Regions from separate parts of the Microbacterium sp. Mcb102 genome, predicted to be linked through region 3. Evidence: predicted binding sites of a transcription regulator. Region 3 holds the regulator's gene; each other region holds the start of a gene.

Region 1 (7,931 bases), 120 kb from region 3:
CTCGTCGCGTCCGGACACCACCCCGCCCTCGGTGATCGTGGCGGGGACCGACAGCGCGATCGCGAGCGAGACCGCACCGCGCATGCCGGCCATGGTCGACACGACGCGCGCCCGCGACCGGGCTCCCCGCGCCGGACGCCCACCGGTCTGGCGCTGGAAGAGCACGTTCAGCACCTGGAACACGTAGCGCACCACCAGGAGGGTCGCCCACACCGCGAGCGTGATCAGCACGAGCCGGCCGATCGCCGCCGCCGAGATCTCGTGCACGACGTACTGCACCTCGAGGCCGATCAGCACGAACAGCGCGCCGTTGAGCAGGAAGACTCCGAACGGCCAGGCCGCATCGGCCTGTCGGCGGGAGGACGCCGTCGTCACGCGCGGCGACACGTAGGCGACGATGAGCCCGGCGACGACGACCGCGAGAACGCCGGAGGCGTGCACCATCTCGGCAGCGAGGAACGCCGTGAACGGGATCAGCAGCAGCGCCACGTTGATCACGATCGTCGAGGATGTGCGCCGCAGCAGCAGGTATCCGAGGCCGGCGATCACGACGCCCGCCGCGATCCCGCCGACGTAGGAGATCAGCACGTCGAGTGTCACGGAGAGCGGTGTGATCTGGCCGCCGAGCGCGAGCGACACCGCGATCGCGTACAGCACGAGCGCCGTGCCGTCGTTGGTGAGGCTCTCGGCCTTCAGCTTCATGAATGTGCGGCGCGGCAGCAGGCGACCGAGCGCCGCGACGGCCGTGGCATCCGGCGGTGCGACCGCCGCTCCCAGGATGAGCGCGATCTCCCACGGCATCCCGAACAGCACGCCGATGCCGGCGACCGCGAACGCCGACGCGACCACGAGGACCGTGCTCATCGGGAGGATGTAGCGGAAGTCGCGGCGGATCGAGCGCAGCGACGTCGTGAGACTCTCCCAGAACAGGATCACCGGGAGGAACAGCAGCAGCACCGTCTCCGGCGGCAGCTGCACTTCACGCAGCGGCGGGATGAAGCCGAGCAGCAGTCCGAAGATGACCAGGACGAGGGGCAGCGCGAGACGCACGCGCGGGGCGATCAGGGTTCCGACGAGAATCGTGAGTCCGAGCAGGACCGTTACTTCGAGGCCTTCCATCCCTACCTCCCAACAGCGTCAGGAGAAGGATATTCCTCGGTCAGCCGATCTCCTCGGTGAGTTCGAACCAGCGCAGCTCCAACTCCTCGATCTCGGCTTGCTGATCGCTGATCTTCTTCATGCGATCGCCGAGTCCCGCGTAGTCGGCCTGGTCGTGATCGGCGAGCGCGGTCTTGGCGGCATTGACCTGCTGAGTCAGCTTCTGGATGCGCCGCTCGAGGGAGGAGATCTCCTTCTGCGCTGTGCGGAGAGCCGCACCGTCGAGACCTGAGGCGGTTGCCGTCGCCGTCGCCGTAGCTGCCGACGTCGCGGTCTGCTTCGAGCCCGCCGACGCCTGCAGGTGGCGCAGTCGCAGGTACTCGTCGACGCCTCCGGGAAGGTGCCGCAGGTGGCCGTCGAGGATCGCGTACTGCTGGTCCGTGACGCGCTCCAGGAAGTACCGGTCGTGACTGACGACCAGGAGCGTGCCCGACCAGGAGTCGAGCAGGTCTTCGATGGCGGCGAGCATGTCGGTGTCGAGGTCGTTGGTCGGCTCGTCGAGGATCAGCACGTTCGGCTGGTCGAGCAGCACCAACAGCAGCTGCAGACGGCGCTGCTGGCCACCCGAGAGGTCCTTGACCGGGGTGGAGAGCTGGGCGGAGTCGAACCCGAGGCGCTCGAGCAGCTGACCGGGCGTGAGGTCCTGCGCCTTCGAGCCGGCACCCATCGTGTACGAGGTGCGCAGCCCCGAGATGATCACGCGCACCGGGTCCTTCCAGTGCTGGGTGAGCTCGTCGAGCCGCTGGGTGAGGGTCTGCACCTTCACGGTCGTGCCGCGCTTGACCCGGCCGACCGTGGGTTCCACGGTGCCGGAGATGAGCCCGAGGAGTGTGGACTTGCCGGCGCCGTTCACCCCGAGGATGCCGGTGCGCTCCCCCGGCGCGATGCGCCACTCGATGTCGCGGAGCACGACCTTCTCGCCGCCGTCCGCCGTCGGGTAGGTCACGCCGACGTCGAGCAGGTCGACCACGTCCTTGCCGAGGCGCGAGACGGCCAGCGACTGCAGCGACACCTTGTCTCGGATCTCGGGCACGTCGGCGATGAGCTCGTTGGCCGCGTCGATGCGGAACTTCGGCTTCGCCGTGCGGGCCGGAGCACCGCGCCGGAGCCAGGCGAGCTCTTTCTTGGCCAGGTTCTGGCGCTTCGCCTCGGTCGCCGCTGCCATCCGGTCGCGCTCCACGCGCTGCAGGATGTACGCCGCGTAGCCGCCCTCGAAGGGCTCGACGATGCGGTCGTGCACCTCCCAGGTCTCGGTGCAGATCTCGTCGAGGAACCACCGGTCGTGGGTCACGACCAGGAGCGCGCCCGAGTTCGGCGACCAGCGCTTCTTGAGATGCGCGGCGAGCCACGTGATCGCCTCGACGTCGAGGTGGTTGGTGGGCTCGTCGAGGGCGATGACGTCCCAGTCGCCGGTGAGCAGCTTCGCGAGCGACACCCGGCGCCGCTGGCCACCGCTGAGCGAGCCGATCTCGGCATCCCACGGCAGATCGGTGAGGAGGCCGTCGATCACGTCGCGGATGCGCGCGTCGCCCGCCCACTCGTACTCCGGGGTGTCGCCGACGACGGCGGCGCTGATCGTGAGGTCGTCCGGCAGGTTGTCGGCCTGGTCGAGCACGCCGATCCGCGTGCCGCCGCGCACCGTGACGCGGCCGGAGTTCGGCTCCTTGATGCCGGCGAGCATGCCGAGGAGGCTGGACTTCCCGTCGCCGTTGCGGCCGACGATGCCGATGCGGTCACCCTCTTCGATGCCGAGGGTCACGGAGTCGAAGACGACCCTGGTCGGATATTCGAGGTGCAGGGCTTCAGCCCCGAGAAGATGTGCCATGTTCCTTCCAGGGTAGCCGCGCGCGATGGGTACGGCGGCCAGCCTAAAATCGACGGGTGCCAAGTAAACGCCGGGTGTTCTCGCTCATGCTCGACGATCGCAAGGCGAAGCTGGTGCAATCGCGAAGGCGACCAGGTCGCTACGAGCTCAGCGTCGACGGGATCCCGCAGTCCGTCGTGTCGATGACGGATCCCACCGAACTCGAATACGCCTACACCCAGCACATCGCCAGGGCGATGGATGCCGCGGCCGAGCCCGGTGCACCGCTGTTCACCGTGCATCTGGGAGCCGGAGCACTCACGCTGGCCCGCTATGTCGAGGCCACGCGTGCCGGCTCACCCCAGCTCGTGGTCGAGTTCGAGCCCGCTCTCTACGACGCGGTGATCGCCGCGCTGCCCCTGCCCCCGGGCGCTGATGTGCGGGTCATCTTCGGCGATGCGCGAGCGGTCGCCGACGCGGAGCTCCCGGACGAGTGGGCGGATGCCCGCTTCACCGTGGTCGACCTCTGGGATGCCGCCGTCATCCGTCATCATGTGGCCAGCCAGGAGTTCTACCGCCGGGTCGCCGCGCGCTCCGCCGCAGACGGCGTCGTGGCCGTGAACCTGCTCGACGGGCATCCGTTCGAGTATTCACGGCGACAGGCAGCCACCCTGCGCACCGTGTTCGATCACGTCGCCGTCGTCCTCGACGCCGAACCGGACGATGACGAAGGACCACTCGGCAACGTCGTCGTCTTCGCCAGCGATGCGCCACTCGACGTCGTGACGAACCCCGATCTGCTCGGCGCACCGCGACCGCACATGCTGCACGACGCTTCGCTGACGTCGTGGATCGCCGACGCACGCATCATGACCGACGCCGACGGCACGGACTCCCCCGACCCCGACGACCCCATCTGGGATTAGCGCTCAGCCCGACGGGGCCCGGTCCGTCGGGCTGCGACAACGGGCGGAGACAACGGCCGAATCGGATGCCGGAATCCCGGTGAACATAGTTTCGAATGTCGGTGGTCCGTGATGGACTGAAGTCATGACAGCACTGCTCCACGCGACCGACTCCCAGATGGCGATGCTCGCCGATCTGGTGGCGTCGCTCGAGGCGGCAGAAGCGACGCTGAGCAGCATGCACGCGGCCAGAGACGGCATGCTCGCGATGGCCGGGCGTCTGGCTATCGACATCGCCAGGGAGGCTGCGCATCCCGATCATGGCGACATGGCGATCCGCACGGTGGCGGCCGAGATCGGCGCCGCGCAGCACCTGAGCGACCGCACGATCGAGCGACGGATGGCCGAGGCCTCCTGGCTCGTCGAGCGCTTCCCTTCGGTGTGGGAGGCACAGGGCGCGGGGCGCATCAGTGGCGCGCATGCGCGGGTGATCGTCGACGCGGGCGCCCACCTCGACGATGCGGCCGACCGACAGGCCTATGCCACCGAGGCGGTGGCGATCGCCGAGACCGAGTCCCCGAACCGGCTGCGACGGCTCGCACGGCGCCTGGCCGAACGATTCCAGGAGCGCCCGGTCAGCGAACGGCACCGCGAGGCGCGCAAGGGCCGCCGCGTGTGGACGAGAGATCTCGACGACGGGATGGCCGAGCTCGGCACCCGCGGCCCGGCCGCGCTCATCCACGGCATGTTCGACCGGCTCTCGCAGATGGCGCATGCGGTGAAAAAGGACAATGCCCACGCGGCGAGAAGTGCCGGCTCCGATGGACCTCCGGCAGACGAGCGCACGATCGACCAGTTGCGTGCCGACCTGCTCGCCGACCTCCTGCTCACGGGCACGCCGGCAGGACACGACACGACCGATGGACTGCTCGGCGAGATCCGCGCCCGCGTCGAGGTCTCGGTGCCGGTGATGTCGTTGATGTCGTTGATGGACGATGACCGCGATGTTCCGGATGCCGCCGCTTTCGTGCGCACGCCCGGCGATGTCGGATGCGGGCGCTCCGGCGGCTCCCTGCCGTCCGTCCTCCCGCCTGCCCTGCTCGACGGCACGACGCCGATCGACATCACCACCGCCCGCAGGCTGGCCGGCTCGGCCATGGGCTGGGATCGTGTGCTGACGCATCCGATCTCCGGCGCGCTGCTCGCTGTCGACAGATACCGGCCGAGCGAGCAACTGCGGCGACATCTGCGCGCGCGGGATCAGCGGTGCCGGTTCCCCGGGTGCGGGATCGTGGCGCGGAAGTGCGATCTCGACCACAATCACGCGGCTTCGACCGGGGGCGCGACCACAGATGTGAACCTCGCGGCGTTCTGCCGACGACATCACATGCTCAAACACCACTCCCCCTGGCACGTCGAGCAACGTGCGGGCGGCGTGCTGGAGTGGACGAGTCCGACCGGGCGCTCGTACATCGACCGACCGCCTCCCCAGAACACGGTGACGTTCACCGATTCAACAGTGCCCGCTCCGTTCTGAACGGTGACACTCGGTAGCAGGAAACGGCGACCGGAAGCGGGACACAGCGAACGGGCCGCCCGAACCCGAAGGTCCGGACGGCCCGAGGATGCTGCGGTATTACTGGTACGACTTCACGATCTCGAGGAGGCTCGGGACGTTGGCGTACGCCTCGGCCGCGTTCTCCTTCGTGACGATGACCGGCGGCAGCAGGAACGCGGGAACGACCTTCACGCCGTTGTCGTACTGCTCTTCGTCGTTCACGTCGACCTCTTCGCCCTTCTGGAGCTGGCCGACCATCTTGATCGACTGCTCGACGAGGAGCGTGGTGTCCTTGTTGATCGTGGAGTACTGGATGCCCTCCATGATCGACTTCACCGACTCGACCTCGGAGTCCTGGCCGGTGACGACCGGGACATCCTTGCCCGCACCCTGCACCGAGGTGATGATGGCGCGAGCGAGCGTGTCGTTCGGGGACAGGACGCCGTCGAGCGCCTCAGAGCTGTAGGTCGACGTGAGGATCGAGTCCATACGGCGCTGCGCGTTCTCGGCCTTCCAGCCCTCGGTCGCCGTCTGGGCGATCTCGGTCTGACCCGAGACGACCTTCAGGGTGCCGTCGTCGATCTTCGGCTGGAGGACCTCCATGGCGCCGTTGAAGAACACCGCGGAGTTCGCGTCATCCGGCGAGCCCGAGAACAGCTCGATGTTGTACGGAGCCTCGTGGCCCGCACGCTCGGCGAGACCGTCGAGCAGAGCCTGACCTTGGAGCTTGCCGACCTCGAAGTTGTCGAACGCGACGTAGTAGTCGACGGCCTCCGTGTTCTCGATCAGACGGTCGTACGCGATGACGGCGACACCGGCGTCGCGAGCGGCCTCGACCTGCGTCGCGAGCTGCTTGCCGTCCTTGGCACCGATGATGATGACCTTGGCGCCACCGGTGACCATCGCCTGGATCTGGTTCTGCTGCTCGGCGACCGTGTTGCTGGCCGGCGCGTACTGCACGTCGGCCTTGAACCCGGCCTTCTCGAGTCCGTCGGTGAACAGCTGACCGGCGAGGACCCAGTTCTCCGAGGTCTTGTCCGGGAGGGCGACACCGATCGTGGCGTCGGCGGCGAAGCCTGCTGCCGCCTCGTCGCCACCATCGGCGCCGGTGTCTCCGCCACGCTCCGAGGAGCAGCCGGTGAGGGCGAAAGCGCCCACGGCGACGATCGCTGTCGCCGTAAGAAGCATCTTCTTCATGTGATCTCTTTCTCTGGTGTGTGTAGGTCTCGACGCGTGTGCGTGCGCAGTGAGACCCCTACTATCCGCGCGTCTCGTCGACGGCGGGGGCTTCGTACTTCTGGTTGGTGGGGTAGTTCGCCTTCGGGTCGAAGGTGTCGGTCATCGGGTCCTCCTTGCGGCCGAAGCGACGCGTGAGGAAGCCGGTGATCGACGGGCGACCCTGCTGCTTGTTCCAGACGTCGACACCGACGGCGAACAGGAGCACGAGGCCCTTGATCATCGAGACGACGTCGGCACCGGCGCCCAGCAGCGCGAGACCGTTGTTCAGGAACGCCATCACGAGACCACCGATGATCGAGCCGATCACGGTTCCGATACCGCCCGAGACGGCCGCGCCACCGATGAAGACCGAGGCGATCGCATCCAGCTCCCAGCCGTTGCCGTCCTGCGGCCCGGAGGCCGTGGCCCTGGCGACATAGATCATGCCGGCCAGCGAGGCGAGCACCGACATGTTCATCATCACGAAGAAGTCGACCCAGCGGTCCTTCACACCCGACAGGCGCGCGGCCTGGCGGTTGCCGCCGACCGCGTAGATGTGGCGACCGAACACGGTGTTGTTCGTGATGAACGAGTAGAGGATGACGAGCGCGAGCAGGATGATGCCCGAGATCGGGAAGCTGGTGCCCTCACGGCCGGTGGCGAACAACCAGCCCGCGATGAGGATCACGACCGAGATCAGCACGACCTTGGTGACGCTCACCCACAGCGGCGCCATCTCGGCACCCATCTTGTGCTGGATGCGACGGGTGCGGATCTCCCAGAAGACGATCCACGCGACGCCGAGCAGGGCGAGCAGCATGGTGAAGACGTTGAACGGCACGGGGATGAACGACAGCTCGGGCAGGTAGCCGGCGCCGATGACCTTGAAGCCCTGCGGCACCGGGATCGACTGCGAGTCGCCGACCCACTGGTTCGCTCCGCGGAAGAACAGCATGCCCGCCAGCGTCACGATGAACGCCGGTACCCCGACATACGCCACCCAGAACCCTTGCCAGGCACCGACGAGCACGCCGACGCCGAGGCCGAGGAGCACACCGAGCGGCCAGGGGAGATTCCAGTCGGCCATGGCCTTCGCGACCACGATGCCGGTGAACGCGGCGACCGAGCCGACCGACAGGTCGATGTGACCCATGATGATGACCATCACCATGCCGATCGCGAGGATCAGGATGTACGAGTACTGGTTGACGACGTTGATCAGGTTGCCGGACGAGAGCGTGAGGCCGGTGCCCTTGAAGATCCAGGTCAGCACCTGGAAGACGACCAG
Region 2 (7,931 bases), on a different contig from region 3:
ACTGGACCCACACCTCATCCAGAAGACCTGCGTCCGCGAACTGACCCGCGAGATCTCCCCCACCGACGATCCAGATGTCCTGACCCGCGACGGCAGCGAGCATCTCGGCGTGCACGCTGCGCACGTCGTCATGCGTCAGCCGCACATCGGCACCCTCCGGGAGCGAGATCTCGCGGTGCGTGAACACCCAGGTGGGCTGACTGTAGCCCCATCGTCCTTCTTCGTGTCGCATCACCCACTCGTAGGTCGACGAACCCATCGCCAGCGCGCCGATGTTCTTCTCGAAGGCGTTGTAGCCCATCGGCCCGTCGGGGTCGACGTCTTGGGTCAGTAGCCAGTCGAGCGAATGCTCGTCTGTCGCGATGAATCCGTCGAGGCTGGATGCGGTGAAGAAGTGGGTGGCCATGCATCGAGCCTCGCACCTGCCTCCGACATCGCGACGGTCGATTGCGGCGCGCTGGCTCACTCGGCCAGGAGTGCCCCCACGTCCGCCGGAGCATCCCACCACTCCAGGTCGGGATACCGCTTGAACCACGACACCTGTCGACGGGCGTAGCGGCGTGTGAGCGCCTGCGTCTCGGCGATGGCTTCCGCCGCAGTGAGGGTGCCATCGAGCTGGCCCAGCGCCTGCGCGTACCCGATCGCTCTGGAGGCAGTGGCACCCCGCTCGAGGCCCATCTGCCTCAGTGCAGCGACTTCGGTCAGTATCCCGGCCTCCCACATCCGCTCGACGCGATCATCCAGGCGGGAGACCAGCTGGGAGCGTTCGACGTGCAGGCCGATCAGCCTCGTGCGCTGCTGCCACAGCACGGGCTTCTCCGGCAGTGACGCGCCGTGGGTACTGCTCCCCTGCGCGAGCACCTCGAGGGCGCGGATGACCCGTCGGCTGTTGCGCGGGTCGACCTTCGCCGCTGCTGCCGGGTCCGCCGACCGGAGCCGATCGATGAGAACGTCCAGCCCGTGCGACTCCAGCTCTGCTTCCAGCCCTGCACGGATCTCGGGGTCTCTCGGTGGAAAGTGGAACTCGTAAACGACGCTCGAGACATAGAGGCCCGAACCGCCGACCAGGATCGCATCGCCTCCGCGTCGGTGGATCGCGCCGACCGCCTCTCGCGCTACGGGCTGGTACCAGGCGACGGCCGCGTCCTGATCCACTTCACGAACGTCGAAGAGGTGATGCGGGATTCCGCGTCGGTCGGCGACAGGGAGCTTCGCCGTGCCGATGTCCATCCCACGATAGAGCTGCATGGCGTCGGCGTTCACGATCTCGGCCGGGTTGCCGCGGGCACGGAGAGCCTCCGCCAGATCGAGCGCGAGGTCACTCTTCCCGGTTCCTGTGGCTCCGACTATCGCCCAGAGGCGCGATTCGCTCACACTCCGACGCGAAGGGTGGGCAGACCGAGGGATACGGCGCGCGGGCCGCCGTCGGACGCCGGAGTCGGGACCGCGCACGATTCCGCCTGCGAGCGATCCCAGGCGTCACCCCCGCGCGTTCTACGGATGCGCAGCGGCGCTCCGGTCGGATCGTCGGCAAGCAGGTGGAAGGGGGCCGCATGGGTGACGCTGACCGTGACGATGTCGCCGGGCCGCGGGAGGTCCGAGCCGGCGGTGACCTCGAAGTGCACCAGACGGTTGTCTTCGGCACGGCCGGTCAGCCGGTGCGTCTCGGCGTCTTTCTTGCCTTCGCCCGTCGAGACGAGAACCTCGACCTGGCGTCCGACCTGCTTCTGGTTCTCCTCCAGCGAGATTCGCTCCTGGAGTGCGATCAGGCGGTTGTACCGTTCCTGGACGATCTCCTTCGGAACCTGATCCTCCATCGTCGCGGCGGGCGTGCCCTCGCGGATCGAGTACTGGAAGGTGAAGGCTCCGGAGAAGCGGGATTGCTCGACGACGCGCATCGTGTCTTCGAAGTCTTCGTCGGTCTCCCCCGGGAAACCGACGATGATGTCGGTCGTGATCGAGGCATTCGGGATGCGCGCGCGGACACGATCGAGGATCCCGAGGAAACGCTCACTCCGGTACGACCGCCGCATCGCTTTGAGGATGCGATCGCTGCCGGACTGCAGCGGCATGTGCAACTGCGGCATCACGCTCGGGGTCTCGGCCATGGCGTCGATCACGTCGTCGGTGAACGCCGCAGGGTGCGGACTCGTGAAACGGATGCGCTCCAGTCCCTCGATTTCGCCGGCCGCGCGCAGCAGCTTTCCGAACGCCTGTCGGTCGCCGAACTCGACGCCGTACGAATTCACGTTCTGGCCGAGGAGAGTGACCTCGATGGCACCGTCTTCGACGAGGAGGCGGATCTCGTTGAGGATGTCGCCGGGACGCCGGTCCTTCTCCTTGCCACGCAGACTCGGGACGATGCAGAACGTGCACGTGTTGTTGCAGCCGACCGAGATCGACACCCATCCGCTGTGCGCCGAGTCGCGCTTCGTCGGAAGCGTCGACGGGAACACCTCGAGCGACTCGAGGATCTCCAGCTCCGCATCGCCGTTGTGACGTGCACGCTCCAGCAGCCCGGGCAGCGACCCCATGTTGTGCGTGCCGAACACGACGTCCACCCAGGGCGCCTTGTCGAGAACTGCCTGCTTGTCCATCTGGGCCAGGCAGCCGCCGACCGCGATCTGCATACCTTCTTTACGACGCTTGACGGAGGCGAGATGTCCGAGGGTGCCGTAGAGCTTTCCGGCGGCGTTGTCGCGCACCGCGCAGGTGTTGATGATCACCACGTCAGCCTCGGCGCCGTCGAGTGCACGGACGTAGCCGGCGCTTTCCAGCGATCCGGAGAGCCGTTCGGAGTCGTGCACGTTCATCTGGCACCCGAAAGTACGAACCTCGTACGATCGCTGGCGTCCGTCTTCGTCGACGGCTGCGGACGAGGCGCTGATGATCGTCGGTTCGCTGCGCGGAATAGTCATGATCAAACCATTCTACGAGCCGTGCGGATGCGGTTGCTGCGTCGCTTGCTCAGTCCGAATCGACGAATCGGACGCCCGAGCTCGACGCACTCGGGCCAGTCTCCCGCAGTGCCTGCTTGGCCGCCTTCATCGCGACGGACCCGTTGTAGCCGCGTCGCGAAAGCTGTCCCACCAGACGCCGAAGGGCGGTGTCGTTGTCGAGTCGGCCCAACGAACGTGCCTTGGTGCGGGCGAATTCGAGGGCCCGCTCATCGTCATCATCCGGCAGTTCGTCGAGTGCAGCGTCGATCACGTCGCGAGGAATACCCCGTTGAGCGAGTGCGCGCGACAGAGCGACCCTCCCCTGTCCCTTCCGCTCGACCCCCGATGTCACCAGAACACCGGCAAGAGCGGCATCGTCGAGGTAGCCACGACGGCAGAAGTCGTCGATCACGTCGTCGATCACAGCGTTATCGAGCCCGTGCCCCCTCAGCGCCTGACGCGCTTCGGAGACCGAGAGAGATCGAGTCCGCAGCTTTCTCACGAGGGACTCCTCGGCCGCCGTGCGGATCTCGTCGAGCTCTCCCGGCTCCTCAGCAATTCCCTGCGCGACGGGTGGGATCCCGAGCGCGTGAAGTCTCGGCGCGGTCTTCGATGCTTCCGACCCAGCTCGGGCTGATGCCCCACGCGCGGGATGACGGTCGCTGGGGCTGCCGGACTGGGGCCGACTTTCGGCGCGAGAGGTGCGCTCTCGCGCATTCCATGTGGACCGCCACTGGCCTGCGTCACCGGGGCCCGCGGAAGCGCCGTCTGAGAGGTCATCGCCGCCAGGAGCGACAGCAAGCGGCTCGGCCTTCTTCACGGCGCGTCCGAAGAGCGGAATGATGGGGGCGATCCGGTCCGGATCGCCCCCACGAGTGTCACTCATCAGGCCGGACGACGCTCAGCGAGCTCGTCTGCTGCAGCAGGCACGGCGGCTGGTCCGCCGATGCCGAGCTTCTGCTTGATCTGCGTCTCGATCGCCAGCGCGATGTCGGGGTTGTTGAGCAGGAAAGTCCGTGCGTTCTCCTTGCCCTGACCCAGCTGGTCGCCATCGTAGGTGTACCACGAGCCCGACTTCTTCACGATGGCATGTTCGACACCGAAGTCGATCAGGCTGCCCTCGCGAGAGATACCGACACCGTAGAGGATGTCGAACTCCGCCTGCTTGAAGGGCGGGGCCATCTTGTTCTTCACGACCTTGACCCTGGTGCGGTTTCCTACCGCGTCGGTGCCGTCCTTCAGCGTCTCGATACGACGGATGTCCATGCGGACAGAGGCGTAGAACTTCAGCGCCTTACCACCGGCGGTCGTCTCGGGTGATCCGAAGAAGACACCGATCTTCTCGCGGAGCTGGTTGATGAAGATCATGGTCGTGTTCGTCTGGCTCAGACCACCGGTGAGCTTGCGCAGCGCCTGCGACATGAGTCGTGCCTGCAGGCCCACGTGCGAGTCACCCATCTCGCCCTCGATCTCCGCACGAGGCACGAGCGCCGCGACGGAGTCGATGACGATGAGGTCGATGGCACCGGAACGCACGAGCATGTCGGCGATCTCGAGCGCCTGCTCGCCGGTGTCGGGCTGAGAGACAAGAAGCGCGTCGATATCGACGCCGAGCTTCGCCGCGTAGTCGGGGTCGAGCGCGTGCTCGGCATCGATGAAGGCTGCGATGCCACCGCCACGCTGCGCGTTCGCGATCGCGTGCAGCGTCAGCGTCGTCTTACCCGAGGACTCAGGTCCGTAGATCTCGACGATGCGGCCACGCGGGAGACCTCCGACGCCAAGGGCGACGTCGAGGGCGATGGAGCCGGTGGGGATGACGGCCACGGGGGCGCGCTCATCACTACCCAGCCGCATGACCGAGCCCTTCCCGAACTGACGATCGATCTGGGCGAGTGCGGTCTCGAGGGACTTCTCGCGGTCGGCGGGTGATGGCATGGTCTGCTCCTTCTGCGCGCGTGGTGCCGCCTGTAGGCTGTCGCGGCTCTCCCGGTTGGGAGGAACTCTCCGACAAGGCGTAATGGCTCTTCGGCTTGTTTCCACCGTAGGAGAGGCCACCGACATCGACGCCGAGAGCTCGCATACCGTGGAGAACAGATTCCCTTAACCACTTGTGCAGAAGACTACGCCCGCTTCGAACAGATCTTCGACGACACGCCGATCATCGCAGGCCGTGTCCCGTAAACTGCGGACACCCTCCAGGGTTCAACGCCCTCGCGGCTCCTGCCGTCCGACGCCGTGCCGACGGTTCTCCGGAACATCCATCTCTGCGCAGAGCGCCAACCAGATCTCCCGCGGCGGCGTGCCGTCTTCCAGAGCTTCGAGCGCCGTACGGCCACGCAAGGCTGAAAGCCCGAGGTCGTTCACCAATGACGAGGCTCGCGCCTGGAACTCGGTGTCGACGGCGCGAAGGAACTCGCTACGACGCATCGCTCACCCGCATGCGAAGCTCAGTGCAGCGAGAGCTGAGGTTCGACCGACGCGACGAGGTCGTCCGGAACGACATCCGGGAAGACCTGAATGCCCTCGAGTACAGAGATACGGTCCCCGACCTCACGCATGATCGTCGAGATGGGCACGTCGAGAGCATCGGCGACGGATGCGAGGATCTCGCTCGACGCCTCCTTCTGGCCCCGCTCGACCTCACTGAGGTAGCCGAGCGCCACCGACGCTTTGCTCGCGACCTGCCGGAGCGTGCGCCCCTTCTGCAGGCGGAAGTCCCTCAGCACATCGCCGATTTCCTGTCGTACAAGAATCATCGGAACCTCCTCCCCGTGTGATCGTTCGAGGTCTCCCCCGATGAGACAGCCAGTCTAGTACTCCTGGCCTGCTCGAAATCTACCCCTGCACTCTGTGGTTTGAATGTGAGCACATCGGTAATAACCGACATCGGACCGTCACTATTCCAGGACGAACTCGAGCAACACCTGAAGAGCCGCGTTCACCGTCTGCGCACGGATCGAATCACGGTCACCCTGCAGGTGCAACGCCTTCGCCGAGGAGCCGTCGGGCGTCACGATCCCGATGTGCACCGTTCCCACCGGCTGGCCGTCGGGGGAATCCGGGCCGGCGATGCCGGTCGTCGAGACCCCGACGTCAGCCGGGACTCCGTCTACGTTCACGACGCGGCGCACGCCGTCTGCCATCTGCAAGGCGACCTGCGGGTGGACCGGCCCGTGAGCAGCGAGGAGCTCGGCATCCACACCGAGGACCGTCGCCTTGACCGGGGTCGCATAGGCCACCACACCACCGAGCAAGACCGCGGAAGCCCCCGGAACCGACACGATCTCGGCGCACAGCGCGCCGCCCGTGAGCGACTCGGCGACGCCCAGAGTCCAACCGCGGTGTGTCAGAGCCGACAGCAGTGCGGCGGCGCCCGCGTCGCTCATGCCTGCTTCTGGCGCGATCCGCGTGCCTGCGCGACGATGTAGTCGATCCCGCTCGCCACCGTGAGCACGAGGACAATGACCATCAGGATGAAGGTGATCAGCGTCCAGGCATCGAGGCCGATGAGGACGTGTAGGGGAAGCAACGCCCACCCGAGTGCGACCCCCTGGAACGCCGTCTTGATCTTGCCCATCCAGGCAGCCGCGACCACATGCTCGCTCGCGACCATGAGACGGTGGATCGTGATCCCCCACTCACGGATGAGGATGATCGCGACGATCCACCAGCTGACCTCACCGAGGATGGCGAGGCCGATGAAGCCCGCTCCGGTGAGCATCTTGTCGGCGATCGGGTCCCAGAGTTTGCCGAAGTCACTGACGATGTCGTACTTGCGTGCGAGGTAACCGTCGACCCAGTCGGTCGAGATCCCGACGATGAAGATGATGGCGGCCGCCCAGCGGAGGCCGGGCTCGGGGAGTCCGTAGGTGCCACCGAACAGCAGCAGGACGAAGAAGATGACCGCCAGCGGGATGCGCGCGACGGTGATGGCGTTGGGCAGCTGCCGAGGAATCGTCATCAGTCGCGCCCCGTCAGGCCCCAGGCGTCTTCGTCGCCGCCGTCGGCCTCCACCTCGGGGAGTCCTTCATACTGGGCGGCGATCGGATCATGCGTCTGCGGCATCGGCGGAACCGGAGGGGCTGCCGGAGCCGGGGAGGCCGCCGGAGCATCGTCTCCGCGCAGCTTCGCCATCACCTGTGGGAGCTGCTCGGCCGTGGCCAGCACGTCGCGGGCCTTCGACCCCTCGGAGGGTCCGACGATCTCACGGGACTCCAGAAGGTCCATCAGGCGACCCGCCTTGGCGAAGCCGACACGCAGCTTGCGCTGCAGCATCGACGTGGAGCCGAACTGCGAAGAGACGATGAGCTCGGCTGCGGCGAGCAGAAGCTCCAGGTCGTCGCCGATGTCTTCGTCGACTTCCTTCTTCTTCGTCGGCTCCATCGCCTCCTGCACATCGGGTCGGTAGTCCGGACGCGCCTGACGGGTGACGTGCTTGACGACGGCGTCGATCTCCTTCTCGTCGACCCACGCACCTTGCAGACGGAACGGCTTCGACGATCCCATCGGGGAGAACAGGGCGTCGCCCTGTCCGATCAGCTTGTCGGCACCGGGGCTGTCGAGGATGACGCGGCTGTCGGTGACGCTGGTGACGGCGAACGCCAGTCGCGAAGGGACGTTGGCCTTGATGAGACCGGTGACCACGTCGACGCTGGGGCGCTGCGTCGCGAGGACCAGGTGGATGCCGGAAGCACGAGCGAGCTGCGTGATGCGGACGATCGAGTCCTCCACGTCGCGAGGGGCGACCATCATGAGGTCGGCCAGCTCATCGACCACGACCAGGAGGTACGGGTACGGCTTGAGAACACGTTCGCTGCCCACAGGGAGTTCGACTTCGCCGGCGCGCACGGCGCGGTTGAAGTCGTCGATGTGACGGAAGCCGAACGACGCGAGGTCGTCGTACCGCATGTCCATCTCCTTCACGACCCACTGCAGCGCCTCGGCTGCCTTCTTCGGGTTCGTGATGATGGGCGTGATGAGGTGCGGGACGCC
Region 3 (7,931 bases):
GGAGCGCCTCCACGGGAATCGGGCGTGCCGTGGGATCCCACTTCTGCATCGCCTCGACGGAGGAGAAAACCGGCTGCACCCGTCGCCCGTCGGGAGCCGCGACCGTGACGATCGACAGCTCCTGCGTCTTGTCGACGGCGAGGCCGCTCGGCGCGACGCCTTCCTCACCCTTCTCGGCGATCAGAGGGATCAGCACGCGAGCCGAGCGGAAAGCGTCGACGACTTCCACCTGACTGCCTTCGCCGGCGCGGAAGCGCAGCAGTGCGGCCAGCAGCGCCGGGTCGGCCGAGCCGTCGTCCGCCGCGTGCGGATTCGACTCGAAGCTGCGTCCCTCCCAGGGGACACCGGCCGAGTCTCCGTGGTTGTGCGACTCGGGCCCGCAGGCGTGGCCGTCAGTCTCCTGCGACATCCAGTGCCTCAGCCAGCGTGAACGCACCGGCGTACAGGGCCTTGCCGACGATCGCACCCTCGACGCCCAGCGGCACGAGTTCACGGAGCGCGGCGATGTCGTCGAGGTTGGAGATCCCCCCGGATGCGACGACCGGCTTCGGTGTGCGCGAGGTCACCTCGCGAAGGAGCTCGAGGTTCGGGCCGCGAAGCGTGCCGTCCTTCGTCACGTCCGTGACGACGTAGCGGCTGCATCCGGCGTCTTCCAGGCGCTCGAGGACCTCCCAGAGGTCGCCGCCCTCCTTGGTCCAACCACGTGCGGCGAGCGTGGTGCCGCGCACGTCGAGGCCGACCGCGATCGCTTCGCCGTAACGACCGATCACATCGGCGGCCCACTCGGGGTTCTCCAGTGCGGCCGTGCCGAGGTTGATCCGGGTGGCGCCGCTCTCGAGCGCCGCCTCGAGGGTCGCGTCGTCGCGGATGCCGCCCGAGAGCTCGATGCTGACGCCCTTGAACTGCTTGATGACCTTGCGCAGGATCGGCGCGTTGCTCCCGCGGCCGAAAGCGGCGTCGAGGTCGACGAGGTGGATCCACTTCGCGCCCTGTGCGGCCCACTCCCCTGCCGCGTCGAGCGGGTCGCCGTAGCTCGTCTCGGTTCCGGCCTCGCCCTGGGTGAGGCGGACGGCCTTGCCACCGGCGACATCGACCGCGGGAAGGAGCGTGAGCGAGGGAGACTGCGCGAAGTCGTTCATGGGGTCCTTGGCTAGGGAAGGTCTGCAGCCCGGAGCGGGCACGAGAACCGAGGGTAGTCCGCCGGAGAGCGGGTGACAAAACGGATGACGTCCACGATGGGTGTCAGAGACTCCCGACCCAGTTGCGCAGGAGCTGGATGCCCGCTTCGCCCGACTTCTCGGGGTGGAACTGGGTTGCCGAGAGCGGACCGTTCTCGACGGCGGCGAGGAAGGGGTCGCCGTAGGTCGTCCAGGTCAGCACGGGCTCGGGGAACGGCGGGATGACGTCGAGCTCCCAGGACTGGGCGGCGTAGGAGTGCACGAAGTAGAAACGCTCATGTTCCAGGCCCCGGAAGAGCACGCTGTCCGCGCCGGGCTCGACGGTGTTCCAGCCCATGTGCGGCAGCACGGGTGCGTTGAGCTCGGTGACCGCTCCGGGCCACTCGCCGAGGCCCGCGGTGTCGTGCCCGCGCTCGACCCCGTGCTCGAAGAGCACCTGCATGCCGACGCAGATCCCGAGCACCGGTCGTCCGCCGGCCAGACGCCGGTCGATGATCTCGTCGCCGCCGTGTGCGTGGAGCGCGTCACGGACCGCCTGGAACGCGCCGACGCCCGGAACCAGGAGACCGTCGGCCTCCAGGGCGGCCTTGCGGTCGCGCGTCAGCACGGCATCCGCGCCGGCAGCGGCCAGCGCCTTGACAGCCGAGTGGACGTTGCCCGACTCGTAGTCGAAGACGGCGACGCGGGGACTCGCGCTCACAGTGCACCCTTGGTGGACGGGATCCCGTCGACCAGCGGATCGAGTGCTTTTGCCTGGCGGAACGCGCGGGCGAAAGCCTTGTACTCCGCCTCGGCGATGTGGTGCGGGTCGCGGCCGCCCAGCACACGCACGTGGACGGTCAGCGCGGCGTTGAAGGTGATCGCCTCGAAAGAGTGACGCACCAACGAGCCGGTGAAGTGCCCACCGATGAGGTGGTGCTCGAATCCGGCGGGCTCGCCGGTGTGCACGAGGTACGGACGACCCGAGATGTCGACGACCGCCTGCGCGAGCGCCTCGTCGAGCGGCACGAGCGCATCGCCGTAGCGGGAGATGCCGGACTTGTCGCCCAGCGCCTCGAGGATCGCCTGTCCGAGCACGATCGACACGTCTTCGACGGTGTGGTGCGCATCGATGTCCGTGTCGCCCGAAGCGCGCACGGTCAGGTCGGTCAGCGAGTGCTTCGCGAAAGCGGTGAGCATGTGGTCGAAGAACGGCACCGACGTGTCGATGCGGCTCGCCCCCGTGCCGTCGAGGTTCAGCTCGAGTTCGACGGTGGACTCCGACGTGCTGCGCACGCGGCTCGCGGTGCGCGGGGTCGATGACGGGGTGCTCATGATGCCGATCATATCGAGGCCAGAGCATCGAGGAACGCGGTGGTCTCGGCCTCGGTGCCCGCGCTGACCCTGAGATGACCGGGGATGCCGACATCACGCACCAGCACGCCGCGGTCGAAGAGCTGCTGCCACGTCGCACGCGGATCGGCGATGCCGCCGAAGAGGACGAAGTTCGACCAGGATTCGTGGGGCGTATATCCGAGCGCCTCGAGGGTCGCTGTGATGCGGTCGCGCTGTTCGACGATCTCCTCGACCATGCCGAGCATCACGTCGGAGTTGCGCAGAGCGGCGACGGCCGCAGCCTGGGTGAGCGTGCTCAGGTGATAGGGCAGGCGCACCAGACGCAACGCATCGATGAACGTCGGATCTGCCGCCAGATACCCGACTCGCGCACCGGCGAAGGCGAAGGCCTTGCTCATCGTGCGCGAGACCGCCAGGCGCGGGCGCCCCTCGAGGAGTGTCAGCGCGGAAGGCGCGTCGTGCGGTGCGAACTCCTGGTAGGCCTCGTCGACGATCACGATGCCCCGCGCCGCCTCGTAGACGGCTTCGACGACGTCCAGGCCGAGCGGGGTGCCGGTGGGATTGTTCGGGGTGCACAGGATGATCACGTCGGGGTCCGCGGTGCGCACCTGCTCCGCTGCCTCCTCCGGTGTGATCGTGTAGTCGGGCTGCCTCGTCCCGGGGATCCACTGCGCGCCCGTGCCCTGCGCGATGAGCGGGTACATCGAGTAGGTCGGCGCGAAACCGAAGGCCGTGCGCCCGGGGCCGCCGAAGGCCTGCAGGATGTGCTGGAGCACCTCGTTCGAGCCGTTGCCCGCCCAGATCTGCTCCGGGGTGAGGCCGTGACCCAGATACTCTGCGAACGACTCGCGAAGAGTGGTGAACTCCCGGTCGGGATAACGGTTCACATCACGGATCGCGAGCGCGATGTCGTCGAGGATGTCGCTCGCCACCGCGTCCGGAATGGGATGCGTGTTCTCGTTCACGTTGAGGGCGATCGGGAGCGGTGCCTGAGGAGCGCCGTACGGAGTCAGTCCGCGAAGATCGTCGCGTAGCGGGAGATCGTTGAGGGAGAGGGTCACCCTTCCCATGTTAAGCGGCGCCCCGAGTCGATGACGCAAAGTTGCTGCAGCTCGGGCGCGACGGGATCAGTCCACGTACTGGGCCGGGATGGCGAGCGTCTGGCCGATCTGGAGCTCACCGCCACGCAGCAGGTTCATACGGCTGATCTCACCGATGACGTCGCGCGGGTCGGCGCCGGGGGCGACACCGGTGGCGATCGACCAGAGAGTGTCACCGGGCATGACGGTCACGGTCTCGACACTGACGGCTGCCGTGTCTGCGCCCGAGGCGATCGCACTGCCACCGCTGAGTGCGGCGAAGGCGATGCCGATCGCGAGCGGCACGGAGGCGAACCCCAGCAGCACGGCGCGACCGCGCGTGGTCAGACGGAGTCGCGTCGTAGGACGGGTCGACGCCGGAATGACTGCCGCGGTGCTGAAGCCGATGCTGCTCATGTGGTGCTCCTTAGCCTGTCCCGGAGCGGTGAAGCTGCCGGGGAAGTTGGCGTAGCGTTCGCATTCCCGTCTCGGCCGGGAGCCGTGAATGCGAAGCTACGTACCGAAGATATCTTCGAGTTCGAACATCTGTCAAGTTGTCTTCGAAACCGGATGCACGATTCTGCCGACACGCTCGAACAGATCTTCCAGATCGGGCCGTTTCTCGGATACGGTTTCGATGAGAACACCACACCACGGGCCTCCGACATTCGAAGAGCGACGTCGGAACACCGCACTTAAGGAGCACCATGAGCGAGAACTCGGCCCCCGAGTCGGAGGCACCGCGGACGCGACGCCGCAAGAGCCTGAGCCCCAAGCAGATGGCGATCCTCGAGGTCATCCAGAACTCCATCGCTCATCACGGCTACCCGCCGAGCATGCGGGAGATCGGAGACGCCGTCGGCCTGAAGTCCCTGTCGAGCGTGACCCACCAACTCGGTCAACTCGAACTGAGCGGCTACTTGCGACGCGACCCCGGCAAGACACGTGCCATGGAGGTCCTGATCGATCTCCCCGGCGCCAGCGGCGAGAACCCCGCCGACGTGGCGACTCCGGTCGGCGACGCGGCGCTCGTGCCCCTGGTCGGTCGCATCGCCGCCGGCGTGCCGATCACCGCCGATCAGCAGGTGGAGGAGATCTTCCCTCTCCCCCGTCAACTGGTGGGCAAAGGAGACCTCTTCATGCTCAAGGTCTCGGGCGAGTCGATGATCGACGCCGCGATCTGCGACGGCGACTGGGTCGTCGTGCGCTCGCAGAACAATGCGGAGAACGGCGAGATCGTGGCCGCGATGCTCGACGGCGAGGCCACGGTCAAGGTGCTGCGCCGTCGCGACGGCCACACCTGGCTCCTCCCCCGAAACTCCTCCTTCGAACCCATCCTCGGCGACGAGTCCGTGGTGCTCGGTAAGGTCGTGGCGGTGCTGCGCGCCGTCTGAGTTCAGACCATAGGCTCGGAGCATGTCGTCGCCTCACGGTTCCTGGCCCTCTCCGTTCTCCGCAGCCTCCGTCGCGGCATCCTCCCCGCGCATCGACGGGGCGCGCTTCGTCGGCTCCGAGATCTGGTGGGGAGAATCCGTGCCCGCCGAGAAGGGGCGGGTCACGGTGCGAAGCTCCTCGGGAGCCGAGATGCTCCCGGCGCCCTGGAGTGCTCGCTCCCGTGTACACGAGTACGGCGGCGGGGCATGGACCGCCGATTCCACGGGCATCCTGTACTTCGTCGATGCCGGCGATCAGCGCGTCCATCGACTGGTCGCCGGTGCCGAGCCCGTCCCGCTGACACCGGCGGGGCCATCGCACGGAGGCCTCCGCGTGCAAGACGGCCGTCTGCTCGCCGTGCGCGAAGATCTGTCGGCCGCCCCGCATACCCGCGCGATCGTCGAGATCCCGATCGACGGCTCCGCCGCGGAGGACGCGTCCGGAATTCGAGTCATCGTCGAGGGCGACGGCTTCTTCGCTCACCCCGCACTCTCGCCCGACGGCGGCCGCGTCGCCTGGATCACCTGGAACCGCGGACGGATGCCCTGGGAGGCCTCGCAGCTGCAGATCGCGCAGAGCGACGGCAGCGACGTGCACGAGATCCCCACTCGAGCGGCGTTGCAGCCCGAGTGGCTCAGCGAGACGGAGCTGATGTTCGCCGATGATCCGGACGACCGCTGGGGCCTGCATCGCATCGAGCTCGACGGAGTCTCGCCGGTCGGCGCACCGCGCGCGCTCAGCCCGACCGATGCCGACACCGGCTACGGACTCTGGGTGCTCGGCAACCGCTGGTATCGGCCGCTCACCGACGGACGCATCGTCGCGACCCGCACGAACGGGCGCGACGAGGTCGTCCTGATCTCACCGGACGGTGCCGCACGCCCGATCGATATCCCGGCCGACGGCCATGTGAGCATCGACGATGTGGACGGGTCGCGCGTGCTGCTCTCCGGCAGTGGCTCCGGCGTGACCGCCGGCCTGTGGTGCATCGATGTGGACTCCGGCGCGACCGTCGCCGTGCGCGGAGGTGAGCCCGTCGATGCCGAATGGATGCCGCGCGCTGTGCCGATCGAGGTCGACGGAAGGCACGGAGTCGTGCACGCCTTCGCCTACCCCCCGGCGAACCCCGACGCGACAGCCCCCGCCGACGAGCTCCCCCCGTACGTGGTGCTGGTGCACGGCGGACCGACCGCGCACGTCACCGGCGCGGCTTCCGCCGCCAACGCGTTCTACACGAGCAGGGGAATCGGCGTGCTCGACGTCAACTACGGCGGCTCCACCGGCTACGGACGCGCCTACCGCGAACGCCTGGACCGCCGATGGGGCGTCGTGGACGTCGACGACGTGATCGCCGCCGCACAGGGCCTCGCGGATGCCGGCCTCGCCGACCCGTCCCGCATCGCCATCCGCGGTGGATCCGCAGGCGGCTGGACGGTGCTGTCCGCGCTCGTGCACGGCGGGGCCTTCGCCGCGGGGATCAGCCGCTACGGCGTGGCCGATCTGCGGATGCTGGTCGCCGACACGCACGACTTCGAGGCGTCGTACATCGACGGTCTCGTGGGGCCTCTCCCCGAGTACGAGCACATCTACGTCGAACGATCACCACTCACCCACGCGGATCGCATCGGAGTCCCCGTGCTGCTGCTGCAGGGCGGAGAAGATCGAGTGGTCCCGCCCTCGCAGTCCGAGGCGATCAGAGACGCGCTGGCCGCCCGAGGCGTCGACCACGAGTATGTCCTCTACCCCGCTGAGGGGCACGGATTCCGCAGTGCCGACACGATCATCGACGCGCTCGAGCGTGAACTGATCTTCCTCGGCCGCGCGTTCGGCTTCGAGCCGACGCTGTGACGACCGGTCGCTACTCGCCCACGCGATTGCGCAGGCGCATGGCACGATCCGCCTCGCGGGTGTCCTGACGTTCGCGCAGGGTCTGCCGCTTGTCGTACTCGCGCTTTCCCTTGGCGAGGGCGATCTCGACCTTCGCCCGCCCATCGGAGAAGTACAGTTTCAGCGGGATCAGGGTGTATCCACCTGCCGAGACGGCATGCGCGATCTTGGCGATCTCCTCGCGATGCAGCAGCAGCTTGCGGATCCGCTTCGCCGAGTGATTGGTCCAATGCCCCTGGGAGTACTCCGGGATGTGCACCGAATCGAGGAAGACCTCGTTGCCCTTCACGAACGCGTAACCGTCGCTGAGGTTGGCGCGCCCCTGACGCAGTGACTTGACCTCGGTGCCGGTGAGCACCATCCCCGCCTCGTACGACTTCTCGATCGTGTAGTCGTGACGTGCGCGACGATTGGTCGCGACGACCTTCTCTCCGCGTTCCCTGGGCATGATGCTCTCCTGTTGCCGTGATGAGCCCGATCGATCGTTCCGACCGAGCAGCCTTTCAGGATATCAGGTACGGAGCCAACGCCTGATCGCGAAGCCGGCGGACAACGCGGCCAGGACGATGCCGATGCCGATCAGCACCGGGACGACGAGCATCGCGTCCTGCATCGTCACCCAGGTCGTGATGAACGGGACGCGACCTCGCGGGTAGCCGTTCACCCCGAAATGCATGCCGGCGACGACCGCGGCACTGGCCAGCGCCGAGCCGAGGAACGCCGCGAACACGCCTTCGAGCACGAACGGTGTCTGGATGAACCGGTTCGAGGCGCCGACCAGGCGCATGATGCCGATCTCCTTGCGACGCGCATACGCCGACAACCGGATCGTCGTCCCGATCAGCAGGGTCGCCGCTATCAGCATGAGCACCGCTATGCCGACGGCGATATACGTCGCGACGGTCAAAGCGGAGAACAGCGGTTCGAGGTATTGGAGCTGATCCTTGACCTGCTCCACTCCGGCCTGGCCGCTGAATGCCTCGGCGAGCACCTGCGACTGCCCCGGGTCTTTCATCGT

What was found. The regulator LexA, encoded in region 3, represses DNA repair genes until DNA is damaged. The targets are predictions, from matches to a motif close to TCGAACANNTGTTCGA.
Region 1: the regulator LexA is predicted to act here: its motif matches at 3,968-3,983, upstream of OC372_RS15025 (HNH endonuclease signature motif containing protein).
Region 2: the regulator LexA is predicted to act here: its motif matches at 5,071-5,086, upstream of recA (recombinase RecA).

Annotation. Positions count from the first base shown of each region.
Region 1 is NZ_JALJRG010000006.1:129,481-137,411, reverse strand. Features, by position in the region: gene OC372_RS15040 (Na+/H+ antiporter) at 1-1,119, opposite strand, end outside; gene OC372_RS15035 (ABC-F family ATP-binding cassette domain-containing protein) at 1,160-2,983, opposite strand; gene OC372_RS15030 (spermidine synthase) at 3,040-3,888, shown strand; gene OC372_RS15025 (HNH endonuclease signature motif containing protein) at 4,013-5,404, shown strand; gene OC372_RS15020 (sugar-binding protein) at 5,504-6,622, opposite strand; gene mmsB (multiple monosaccharide ABC transporter permease) at 6,684-7,931, opposite strand, start outside.
Region 2 is NZ_JALJRG010000001.1:488,462-496,392, reverse strand. Features, by position in the region: gene OC372_RS02365 (dihydrofolate reductase family protein) at 1-406, opposite strand, end outside; gene miaA (tRNA (adenosine(37)-N6)-dimethylallyltransferase MiaA) at 463-1,374, opposite strand; gene miaB (tRNA (N6-isopentenyl adenosine(37)-C2)-methylthiotransferase MiaB) at 1,371-2,918, opposite strand; gene OC372_RS02350 (regulatory protein RecX) at 2,968-3,441, opposite strand; gene recA (recombinase RecA) at 3,825-4,874, opposite strand; gene OC372_RS02340 (DUF3046 domain-containing protein) at 5,142-5,366, opposite strand; gene OC372_RS02335 (helix-turn-helix domain-containing protein) at 5,387-5,695, opposite strand; gene OC372_RS02330 (CinA family protein) at 5,837-6,325, opposite strand; gene pgsA (CDP-diacylglycerol--glycerol-3-phosphate 3-phosphatidyltransferase) at 6,322-6,900, opposite strand; gene OC372_RS02320 (DNA translocase FtsK) at 6,900-7,931, opposite strand, start outside.
Region 3 is NZ_JALJRG010000006.1:253,462-261,392, reverse strand. Features, by position in the region: gene OC372_RS15660 (SseB family protein) at 1-409, opposite strand, end outside; gene priA (bifunctional 1-(5-phosphoribosyl)-5-((5-phosphoribosylamino)methylideneamino)imidazole-4-carboxamide isomerase/phosphoribosylanthranilate isomerase PriA) at 393-1,139, opposite strand; gene hisH (imidazole glycerol phosphate synthase subunit HisH) at 1,243-1,878, opposite strand; gene hisB (imidazoleglycerol-phosphate dehydratase HisB) at 1,875-2,492, opposite strand; gene OC372_RS15640 (histidinol-phosphate transaminase) at 2,501-3,583, opposite strand; gene OC372_RS15635 (LysM peptidoglycan-binding domain-containing protein) at 3,641-4,009, opposite strand; gene lexA (transcriptional repressor LexA) at 4,300-4,986, shown strand; gene OC372_RS15625 (prolyl oligopeptidase family serine peptidase) at 5,009-6,874, shown strand; gene smpB (SsrA-binding protein SmpB) at 6,885-7,361, opposite strand; gene ftsX (permease-like cell division protein FtsX) at 7,425-7,931, opposite strand, start outside.